DNA from 2 places in the Enterobacter dykesii genome. Region 1 is predicted to be linked to the other one. Evidence: predicted binding sites of a transcription regulator. Region 1 holds the regulator's gene; the other holds the start of a gene.

Region 1 (5,369 bases):
CAAACGCATTGGCGTGACCAAGCAGGACAACACCATCGAGATGGCTTCCCTTGAATCCTGCATTCGCGAAGACCTCAACGAAAACGCCCCGCGCGCGATGGCCGTTATCGACCCGGTGAAACTGGTTATCGAAAACTATCCGCAGGGTGAAAGCGAGCTGGTCTCCATGCCTAACCATCCGAACAAACCGGAAATGGGTAGCCGTGACGTGCCGTTCAGCGGTGAGATCTGGATTGACCGCGCTGACTTCCGCGAAGAAGCCAACAAGCAGTACAAGCGTCTGGTGCTGGGAAAAGAAGTGCGTCTGCGTAATGCCTACGTCATCAAAGCCGAGCGCGTAGAGAAAGATGCGGAAGGGAATATCACCACCATCTTCTGTTCCTATGACGCTGAAACGCTGAGCAAAGATCCGGCGGATGGCCGCAAGGTGAAAGGCGTTATTCACTGGGTGAGCGCTTCCCACGCGCTGCCGGTAGAAATTCGTCTGTACGATCGTCTGTTCAGCGTGCCTAACCCAGGTGCAGCGGAAGACTTCCTGGCGACCATCAACCCGGAATCTCTGGTGATCAAGCAGGGTTATGCGGAGCCTTCTCTGAAAGCCGCTGAAGCGGGCAAAGCGTTCCAGTTCGAACGTGAAGGTTACTTCTGCCTGGACAGCCGTTACAGCACGGCGGAAAAACCGGTATTTAACCGTACCGTAGGTCTGCGTGATACCTGGACGAAGATCGGCGAATAATATTGCTGGTCTGGTCAATGAGAGACAAACGCCGCACTATGCGGCGTTTTTTTATTTAGCGATCAGGGTATTAAGGCAGGACCTAAACAGGCGTCATAAAAATATCAGGTCAATGAGGTGCTACTTATTTTTCAAAAAAAAAGTTCGTGTCATTACGGAAATTAAAAAGGTTATAAAAAAAGGAGAATGTTCCACGTCTAGTCACTGAAATACCTGATAATTCCCCGCCATTTCTCGCCTCCCCATAAATGTTACAAAGCACTACCAATTATGTGCACTTCGTCATAATCCTGACTTTTGTCAGCTAAAAAGCATTGATAATTCGCGTCGCGAAAAATAACCTAAGGACGGTAGTTAATTCGAGGGTATTTAAAGCTACCCCTGACCATTTGGTCTTTTTTATTTACGCCGCTTCAGGCGTTTTAATTCGTCAAAGAGGAATAATCTATGCGTACGTTCAGTGGCAAACGTAGTGCGCTGGCGCTGGCTATTGCCGGTGTGACAGCAATGTCGGGCCTGGTGATGACACCAGAGGCGAAAGCGGCGGGCTTCATCGATGATTCTACCCTCACGGGCGGTATTTATTACTGGCAGCGTGAACGTGACCGTAAAGACGTCACTGAAGATAAATACAAAACCAACCTTTCTCACTCCACCTGGAACGCCAACCTGGACTTCCAGTCAGGCTATGCCGCAGATATGTTCGGTCTGGATATTGCTGCGTTCACCGCGATTGAAATGGCGGAAAACGGCGACAGCGCCCACCCGAACGAAATTGCCTTCTCCTCCAGTAATAAAGCCTATAAAGAAGACTGGTCCGGGGATAAGAGCGGCATCAGCCTTTACAAAGCCGCCGCAAAATTTAAATACGGTCCGGTTTGGGCGCGCGGTGGTTATATTCAGCCAACCGGTCAGACTCTGTTAGCACCGCACTGGAGCTTTATGCCGGGTACCTATCAGGGTGCAGAAGCCGGGGCGAACTTTGACTACGGTGATGCGGGTGCGTTGAGCTTCTCCTACATGTGGACCAACGAGTACAAAGCACCGTGGCACATCGAAATGGACAAGTTCTACCAGAACGATAAAAAAACCAAAGTCGATTACCTGCACTCGTTGGGCGCGAAGTACGACTTCAAAAACGATCTGGTGCTGGAAGCGGCATTTGGTCAGGCGCAGGGCTATATCGATCAGTACTTTGCCAAGGCCAGCTATAAATTCGATGTCGCGGGTAGCCCGCTGAGCACCAGCTACCAGTTCTACGGTACGCGCGACAAAGTCAGCAACGGTGGCGTCAACGATATTTATGACGGCACCGCGTGGCTGCAGGCGTTAACCTTCGGCTACAAGGTCGGTCAGGTTGATTTGCGTCTGGAAGGTACATGGGTGAAGGCGGAAGGGCAGCAGGGCTACTTCCTGCAGCGTATGACCCCGACCTACGCCTCATCCAACGGTCGTCTTGATATCTGGTGGGATAACCGCTCAGACTTCAACGCCGACGGCGAGAAAGCGGTCTTCTTTGGCGCAATGTATGACCTGAAAAACTGGAACCTGCCTGGCTGGGCGGTGGGCGCTTCTTACGCTTACGCCTGGGACGCAAAACCTGCCGATATGGCCACGCCGGATGCATACTACGATCCCAACTATCGCCTGAAAGAGTCTGCGTACAGCCTCGATGCTATCTATACCCTGCAGGATGGCCGCGCGAAAGGCACAATGTTCAAACTGCACTTCACTCAGTATGACAACCACTCAGATATCCCGAGCTATGCAGGCGGTTACGGCAACATCTTCCAGGATGAGCGTGACGTGAAATTCATGGTTATCGCCCCATTCACCATCTTCTGATGAACGCCCCGGCGGGCCGAGTCCCGCCGGTATGGAGACTGCATATGATGAAAAAAATCGTAATCGTCGCGTTGCTGGCATCAGGGCTGGTGGCGTGTGCTCAGAGTGAGGCGCCGAAAGAGGACTCCCGTCTGAAGGAGGCCTATAGCGCCTGTATAAATACTGCGGAAGGATCGCCGGAGAAAATTCAAGCCTGTCAGAGCGTGCTGAACGTGCTGAAGAAAGAGAAAGCGCACGAGCAGTTCGCGACGCAGGAGAACGTCCGCGTAATGGATTACCAGGCCTGTATCCAGGCGCGTAAAACCGGTAACGATCAGGAAGTTGCGAAGCGTTGCGACCAGATTTGGAAAGAAATACGAAGCAATAACAGTAACTAATTCGCTGTTATCATGCCCGGTGGCGCTGCGCTTACCGGGCTTTTTTCAGGCAAAAAAAAGCCAACCTTGCGGCTGGCTCAGAGTATGAATCTTATTATTTCGCGTCGTGCGCGTGGTCGTCTTCGCGGCAGTCGCCTTCAGCGCAGTGACCGTAAAGGTACAGGCTGTGGTTCGTCAGGCGGATGCCATGACGCGCCGCGATTTCACGCTGGCGCGCTTCGATGGAATCATCGCTGAATTCAATGACCTTGCCGCAATCGAGGCAGATCAGGTGATCGTGGTGCTGCTGCTGGGTCAGTTCGAAAACGGATTTACCGCCTTCGAAATTATGACGGGTAACAATGCCCGCGTCATCAAACTGGTTCAGCACGCGATAGACGGTAGCCAGCCCAATCTCTTCACCCATGTCGATAAGACGTTTATAAAGGTCTTCCGCACTGACATGGTGATTGTCTGGACCCTGAAGCACTTCAAGGATTTTTAACCGAGGAAGCGTAACTTTCAGGCCAGCCTTCTTTAATGCGGTATTGTTGTCAGTCATGCGGAATCTGTCCTGTTGCTAAACGATTCACTTCTGTGGGAAGTGACAGAAAATGCACCCGGGATAATGCGTCTCATTATAGAACTGCCATGGCTAAATGAAAACTGCAAGTCTCAGGCAAAATATGCTTATAAAAACGTGGTATCACCAACAAACTTGCTCAATGGAAAACCACGTTTTATCAGGGAGACATTGTACAGGTCTGGGCGAAAAAGTTAAAAGATTGTAGCGATTAATTTAATCGGTTTGACCTGGGGCATGGGCGCAACCGCAGTTGCGCCGCGATAAAATCAGGCGTTCAGAATATCATCCAGGTGCAGTTCTTCACGGATCTGCTTCACCCATTTCTCAACGCGCTCTGCTGTGAGCTCTGGCTGACGGTCTTCGTCAATGGCCAGACCTACGAAGTGATCGTCATCAGCCAGGCCTTTGGACGCTTCAAAGTGGTAACCGGCGGTCGGCCAGTGGCCTACGATCACTGCACCGTTCGGCTCAATGATATCGCGGATGGTACCCAGCGCGTCACAGAAGTATTCGGCGTAGTCTTCCTGGTCACCACAACCGAACAGCGCGACCAGCTTACCGTTGAAGTCCACTTCTTCCAGCGTCGGGAAGAAATCATCCCAGTCGCACTGGGCTTCACCGTAGTACCAGGTTGGGATACCCAGCAGCAGAATGTCATAGCCTTCCAGATCTTCTTTGCTGCTCTTGGCGATGTCATGCACATCAGCAACGTCTTTACCGAGCTGTTTTTGAATGTTTTTTGCGATATTTTCGGTATTGCCGGTATCACTGCCAAAGAAAATGCCGATGATTGCCATGAGTAAAATAACCTCTTGAAACTTAATAGTATGGTGGCGCAATTCGGCCACGGATAAGGGCAATAATAGCAGAACTGGCAACCCTGCGGAAACAGCTATCGCGCAGGACTGCACTCTGTGCTACATGAAAAGGGCGTTAAAGGGGATTTTCAGACTTATGCCTGGCTGCGTAACGTCTCAAGCTGGACGAGCAACATCTCTTCAATGAGCTCGCTGCGGCTGATATTACGCGCGTCAGCCAGCTCGTTCAGCGCATCGACGGCGTCGGCGTTAAGCTTCAGTTCGACACGCTTAAGCCCACGATTTTTATCGCGTTTAAGCTGGTTGCGTTTATTGATACGCAGCTGTTCATCGCGCGAGAGCGGATTCGTTTTCGGTCGTCCCGGTCGACGCTCATTCGCGAACAGATCTAGTGTCGTACGGTCCGTTTGTTCTTTGGCCATGATTCTGAGACTTCGGGGGAAATACGCCGCCCTGCTAATGCCTGGGCGATAAGCGCGCCATCATACATCACCGAAAACGGCACGCCAACGACTGGAAGCCCGCAGCCTTCCAGTCGCTTTCTTTTTAATCAATTTGCAGTATCAGCGAGATAGCGGCGAATGGCGCGCAGCACAGCATCCGGTTTTTCCGCATGCACCCAGTGCCCGGCACCGGCAATCACGTGGGCGCGTGCCTGCGGGAATTGGGCCAGCAGCGTGTCGCGGTACGCGTCGGTTACGTAAGGCGAGTTTCCGCCGCGAATAAAAAGGGTAGGGTGTGGCCAGGCGGGGACGGTTTCCCAGCCCACGATGTTATTGTATTGATCCCAGAGCACCGGCACGTTAAAACGCCATTGTCCGTCAACAAACGACTTCAGCAAGAACTGGACGACGCCTTCTTCATCAAGATGCTCACGCATGACGGCGGCTGCCTGTTGGCGCGTCGCGACACCCGCTTCTGTGACCGCATTAATGGCGGCAAAAATCTCGTCGTGACGGCGAACGTCATAATCCACAGGCGCGACGTCAATCACCACCAGACCGTCAATACGCTCCGGGGCCAGTGCC
Region 2 (5,369 bases), 2.0 Mb from region 1:
AACGAACGCGTGTTCCGCTACGACACCAATGAATATCTGCTCCTGACGGTACCTTTACCCTTCGAATGTGAAACCTTCGCGACAGAGGCCGTTCCGCTGGCCGGTATTCGCGTCAACGTCGATATTCTTCAGCTGCAGGAGCTGCTGATGGAGATAGGCGAAGATGAGTTCTTCCAGCCTTCGATGGCGTCGAGCGGGATTAACTCGGCGACGCTTTCGGAAGAGATCCTCTGCGCCATTGAACGTCTGCTGGACGTGATGGAAAGGCCGCTGGACGCGCGCATTCTGGGCAAGCAGATTGTCCGCGAAATTCTCTACCATGTGCTGCTGGGCCCGGGCGGCGGGGCGTTACTGGCTCTGGTGAGCCGACAGACCCACTTCAGCCTGATAAGCCGCGTGCTCAAGCGTATTGAAAGCCAGTACACGGAAAACCTCAGCGTCGACCAGCTGGCGGCGGAAGCGAACATGAGCGTTTCGGCGTTTCACCATAACTTCAAGTCGGTGACCAGCACCTCCCCGCTGCAGTACCTTAAAACCTACCGGCTGCATAAGGCGCGGATGCTGATGATCCACGACGGCATGAAGGCCAGCGCGGCGGCGATGCGGGTGGGTTACGAAAGTGCGTCGCAGTTCAGTCGGGAGTTTAAGCGCTATTTCGGCGTCACGCCGGGAGAGGATGCATCACGCATCCGAACCATGCAGGGAGTCTGACGGGAAACACAGGCCGGGTAAGCGCAGCGCTACCCGGCAATTGACATCACGCGCTGCAGTACTTCTTCTTAATTACCACCGCGATGGTTCCCACCAGCCCTGCCACCAGCAGGAACATCGGCAGCACCATCAGGAAGGTCATCACCTGATCTTCGTGGTGTTTCACAAAGGGGATCATATTTAGCGCATAGCCGAGCGTCGTGACCACGCCCACCCACAGAAGGGCGCTCAGCCAGTTGAAAAACTGGAAGCGGCGGTTTGACAGACCGGAAATGCCCGCCATCGTAGGCAGAAGCGTGCGAACAAACGCCAGGAAACGCCCCGCCAGCAATGCCAGCAGGCCGTGGCGATCGAACATACAGGTCGCACGCTGATGATATTTATGCGGTAACTGCGCCAGCCAGCCCTTCACGACGCGAGTATTCCCAAGCCAGCGGCCCTGCAGATAGCTCAGCCAGCAGCCCAGGCTGGCTGCGGAGGTAAGAATAACCATCGTTGGCGTGAAGTCCATGACGCCTTTCCCGATTAACGCCCCGGCAAGTAAAAGCAGGCTGTCACCGGGTAAAAACGAGGCTGGCAGTAATCCATTTTCCAGAAACAGTGTTGCGAACATCACGAGGTAAACGATACCGACGATGTGAGGATCCGCCAGCGCGGCAAAATCGTGTTGCCAGAGCGCCGCGATAATATCTTGAATAACAGCCATGGACTTTCCTGTGGAACAGCAGATATAGCGCTATTGTACTCCCTTATTCGCCCGTCGGGTTTGATCCCGGGCGCAACTCATGCAGACTTTTCTCATTGCCGTGTCCACAAAAGCGTCCAGAGAGTACATTTTCAGCCAGCACTCTACACGATACGCTCGAACCCTGCTGCTAAATCGGCAATCAGATCGTCAACATTTTCTAAACCGATATGCAGTCGAATCAGGGTGCCGCTGAAGTCTACTTCACCGCCGGGGCGCAGAGCCGCAACCTGTTCCGGCTGATTAGGCAGGATCAGGGATTCAAAACCGCCCCACGAGTAGGCCATGCTGAAGAGAGTAAAATTATCCAGATAGCTCGCCAGCTCGTCGTTATTCAGCCGTTTTTTCAGCACGAATGAGAACAACCCGCTGCTGCCCGTAAAGTCACGTTGCCAGAATTCGTGGCCTTTACTTCCCGGTAACGCGGGATGATTTACGCGCTCAACCTGCGGATGCTGCGCCAGCCATTCGGCTACCTTCAGGCTGCTTTCATGGTGCTGACGCAGGCGAACGCCCAGCGTGCGGAGTCCGCGGCTGGTCATGTAGGCCGTGTCTGCGTCCACCATCTGGCCCATCAGGTAGGCATTTTCACGCAGCTGATCCCAGCAGCGCGCGTTGGAGACCGCCGTGCCAATCATGCCGTCAGAGTGGCCTATCAGGTATTTCGTCGCCGCCTGAATCGAGATATCAATGTCGAATTCCAGGGCTTTAAACAGCACGCCTGCCGCCCAGGTGTTGTCGATCATCACGATCGCCTCTGGCGCTTTGCTGCGTACGGCCTTCACGATGGCCGGCACGTCGTGAACTTCCATGGTGAGCGATCCCGGCGATTCCAGGAACACAATGCGCGTGTTTGGCTGAATAAGTTCGGCAATGCCTTCACCAATCAGCGGGTCGAACCAGCCGGTCGTTACGCCGAGCTTGCTGAGGATTTTGGTGCAGAAGTCCTGGCTGGGTTCATAGGCGGTGTTGGTCATCAGGATATGGTCGCCCTGTTCCACAAACGCCAGAATGGTGTTGGCGACCGCCGCCGCCCCGCACGGGAACAGCGCGCAGCCCGCGCCGCCTTCCAGCTCGCACATCGCCTCCTGCAGCGAAAAATGGGTTAGCGTGCCGCGACGGCCATAAAACAGCCCGCCTTTCGCGCGGTTGCGCGTGGCGATTTTTTTATCCTCAACGGTATCAAACACCAGCGAGGAGGCTCGTTGAATCACGCTGTTGACCGATCCCTGCGTATATTTTTTGCTGCGTCCTGCCTGTACCAGCGTGGTATCAAGATGCTTCTTTGTCATGTTCGCTAACCCTGTTTTTATACGTCTGGACGTCCAGACTACCACGATTGGAAAAAACTGCACCCCGAGGCTTATCGAATAAGCAGAAAATATTAGCAAAAATTCGCATAAGAAATTTTTACTGCGTAAGCGCAAGGAAAGTGAGCGAAAATTACGGCACTATGCAAATACTAATGAGAACTACTATCAATTCGACGACGTTTTGATATTATTACGTTCAGATTTTGTGATTTGCGTCCTGGAGATACAGAGTGGGTAATAATTTGATGCAGACGGATCTCTCCGTTTGGGGCATGTATCAGCATGCTGACATCGTGGTTAAGATTGTGATGATCGGCCTGATTCTGGCGTCCGTTGTCACCTGGGCTATCTTCTTCAGCAAAAGCGCCGAGCTGCTTTCGCAGAAGCGTCGCCTTAAGCGGGAACAGCAGCAGCTTGCAGAAGCCCGCTCTCTGGATCAGGCTTCAGATATGACCTCATCCTTCCACGCGAAAAGCCTGACCACCCTGTTAGTGAATGAAGCACAGAACGAGCTGGAACTCTCCGCTGGCAGTGAAGATAACGAAGGCATCAAAGAACGTACCGGTTTCCGCCTGGAGCGTCGCGTGGCGGCCGTTGGCCGACACATGGGACGCGGCAATGGTTATCTGGCGACCATCGGCGCGATCTCACCGTTCATCGGTCTTTTCGGTACGGTCTGGGGCATCATGAACAGCTTTATCGGCATCGCGCAGACCCAAACCACCAACCTGGCGGTCGTTGCGCCGGGTATCGCAGAAGCGCTGCTGGCGACGGCCATCGGTCTGGTTGCCGCTATCCCGGCGGTGGTCATCTACAACATTTTCGCGCGTATGATTGGCAGCTACAAAGCCACGCTGGGTGACGTTGCCGCACAGGTTCTGCTGCTGCAAAGTCGCGATCTGGATCTGAATTCCAGCTCGGTTAAGCCGGTGCACGCGGCGTCTAAACTGCGCGCAGGTTAAGAGTATGGCGATGCGTCTAAACGAAAATCTGGACGATAACGGTGAAATGCATGAAATCAACGTGACGCCGTTTATCGACGTCATGCTGGTTCTGCTGATTATCTTCATGGTGGCTGCACCGCTGGCGACGGTGGATGTGAAGGTGAATCTGCCGGCATCTTCCAGCCAGCCCCAGCCGCGCCCGGAGAAGCCTATTTACCTGTCGGTGAAGGCGGATAAATCCATGTTCCTCGGGAACGACCCGGTGACGGCCGACTCTGTCATCCCGGCGCTGGAGCAGCTTACGGGCGGTAAGAAAGACACCACGGTCTTCTTCCGTGCGGATAAAACCGTTGATTATGAAACCATGATGAAGGTAATGGACACGCTGCATCAGGCGGGTTACCTGAAGATTGGACTGGTCGGCGAAGAGAAAGCGGCCTCGAAGTGATAAAGAAGCTGGCGAAAGCCGGCTTTTTTTATGCCTGCCGGTTTATGCGTTTTTGCTATCCGTCGGTGCAGTAGAAGAGGGGGCCAGCGCGTCCTCATCAAGCGCTACGCAGGTGACGTTTGAGGTACGGTACTCACCGTCGGACAGCTTGCGCGTCAGGCGCAGGGTGGCGATTTCTCTGGCAAGCAGATATTGATAATTGGCCTCAAGACGTCCCAGAAGCTTCTCTTTCAGTTCTGGCCGCTGCTCTATGATGGCGTTCATCACGGCACCGTAAATTTCTTCTTTGACCTGTAGCGGATAAATTTCACGGCGATTCTGCCATTTCAGACGAACCAGCGTCGCCGGGATCGATACCAGGTCTTGTGTAATTCGCGTCATCTCGTCATTTTTTGTGTTTCTCAGCGCGTCGAGATTTTGCTTTAAGATAAATTCATCACTTTTTTTATCATCTAAAGTCAAATAAACGTCGTTGTTTTTAACTTCTTTCACGTTAATCTTCCCCCAGGCTGTAAAAAATTGGGTTGTTCTTTTCACGCGTAATTAAATTAAGCCAAATTTTATTGCCCGCTTCATTAATTTCTTCGGTTTTCTCGGCCATTATTTGACTGAGTTTTTGGGCATCTATTTCACCCTCAGCCTGCAGGTCATTCAGCAGGTGGACAAAGGCTTCAATTTTTATGGCGCGAAATAAGCGGTCTTTTATATGGCGATCGTGCTCTTCCAGCAACATATTTCGGGATTTGCCAGTTCGGGAAACACCAATTAATATATCGGGCTCGAAATCAGAGAGCTTTCTTTTCCCCTGAGTGAAACTGGCCTCTTTTTCTGCTTCCGTCGGTTGCTGTTCCACAGGCGTAATGTGGTACTTAGCCGGGACGAGATAGTCGGGCAGCATTTTTAATTTCCTTTAATTTCAACAGGGTGGGGTTGGTAAAGGCGTGAGATTCGTTGACAATATCATGAGGCAAATTTAAAATCAAAAAAAATGGAGCCTACCCATGAACAGCATCTTTTTTACGGTCATCACATTACTATTACTGACCGCTGGTGTGCTTTTATTGATGCAGGAGTTCAATAAAACGAAAGTGTCGAAAGACACCAGTGAACCCCCGCAACCTGAACTGATGACAAAAGAGGAAGGGGAAGACCATTTCTCTGTATTGATGAACTCCGTTACGCCTGTCTGGTACTGGCGGGTGAACCAC

The links. The regulator Fur, encoded in region 1, represses iron uptake genes when iron is present. The targets are predictions, from matches to a motif close to ATAATAATGAGAACNACTATCAA.
Region 2: a site for Fur is predicted at 2,916-2,938, ahead of exbB (tol-pal system-associated acyl-CoA thioesterase). Genes of this name have one in related genera too.

Annotation. Positions count from the first base shown of each region.
Region 1 covers NZ_CP126604.1:1,223,969-1,229,337, forward strand. Annotated here, with positions in the region: gene glnS (glutamine--tRNA ligase) at 1-736, shown strand, start outside; gene chiP (chitoporin ChiP) at 1,184-2,581, shown strand; gene chiQ (ChiQ/YbfN family lipoprotein) at 2,629-2,958, shown strand; gene fur (ferric iron uptake transcriptional regulator) at 3,053-3,499, opposite strand; gene fldA (flavodoxin FldA) at 3,790-4,320, opposite strand; gene ybfE (LexA regulated protein) at 4,476-4,763, opposite strand; gene ybfF (esterase) at 4,892-5,369, opposite strand, start outside.
Region 2 covers NZ_CP126604.1:3,814,987-3,820,355, reverse strand. Annotated here, with positions in the region: gene F0320_RS18155 (AraC family transcriptional regulator) at 1-711, shown strand, start outside; gene yghB (DedA family general envelope maintenance protein YghB) at 758-1,417, opposite strand; gene metC (cystathionine beta-lyase) at 1,561-2,748, opposite strand; gene exbB (tol-pal system-associated acyl-CoA thioesterase) at 3,000-3,731, shown strand; gene exbD (TonB system transport protein ExbD) at 3,736-4,161, shown strand; gene F0320_RS18130 (cytoplasmic protein) at 4,204-4,653, opposite strand; gene F0320_RS18125 (hypothetical protein) at 4,655-5,059, opposite strand; gene F0320_RS18120 (ESA_00282 family adhesion-associated protein) at 5,163-5,369, shown strand, end outside.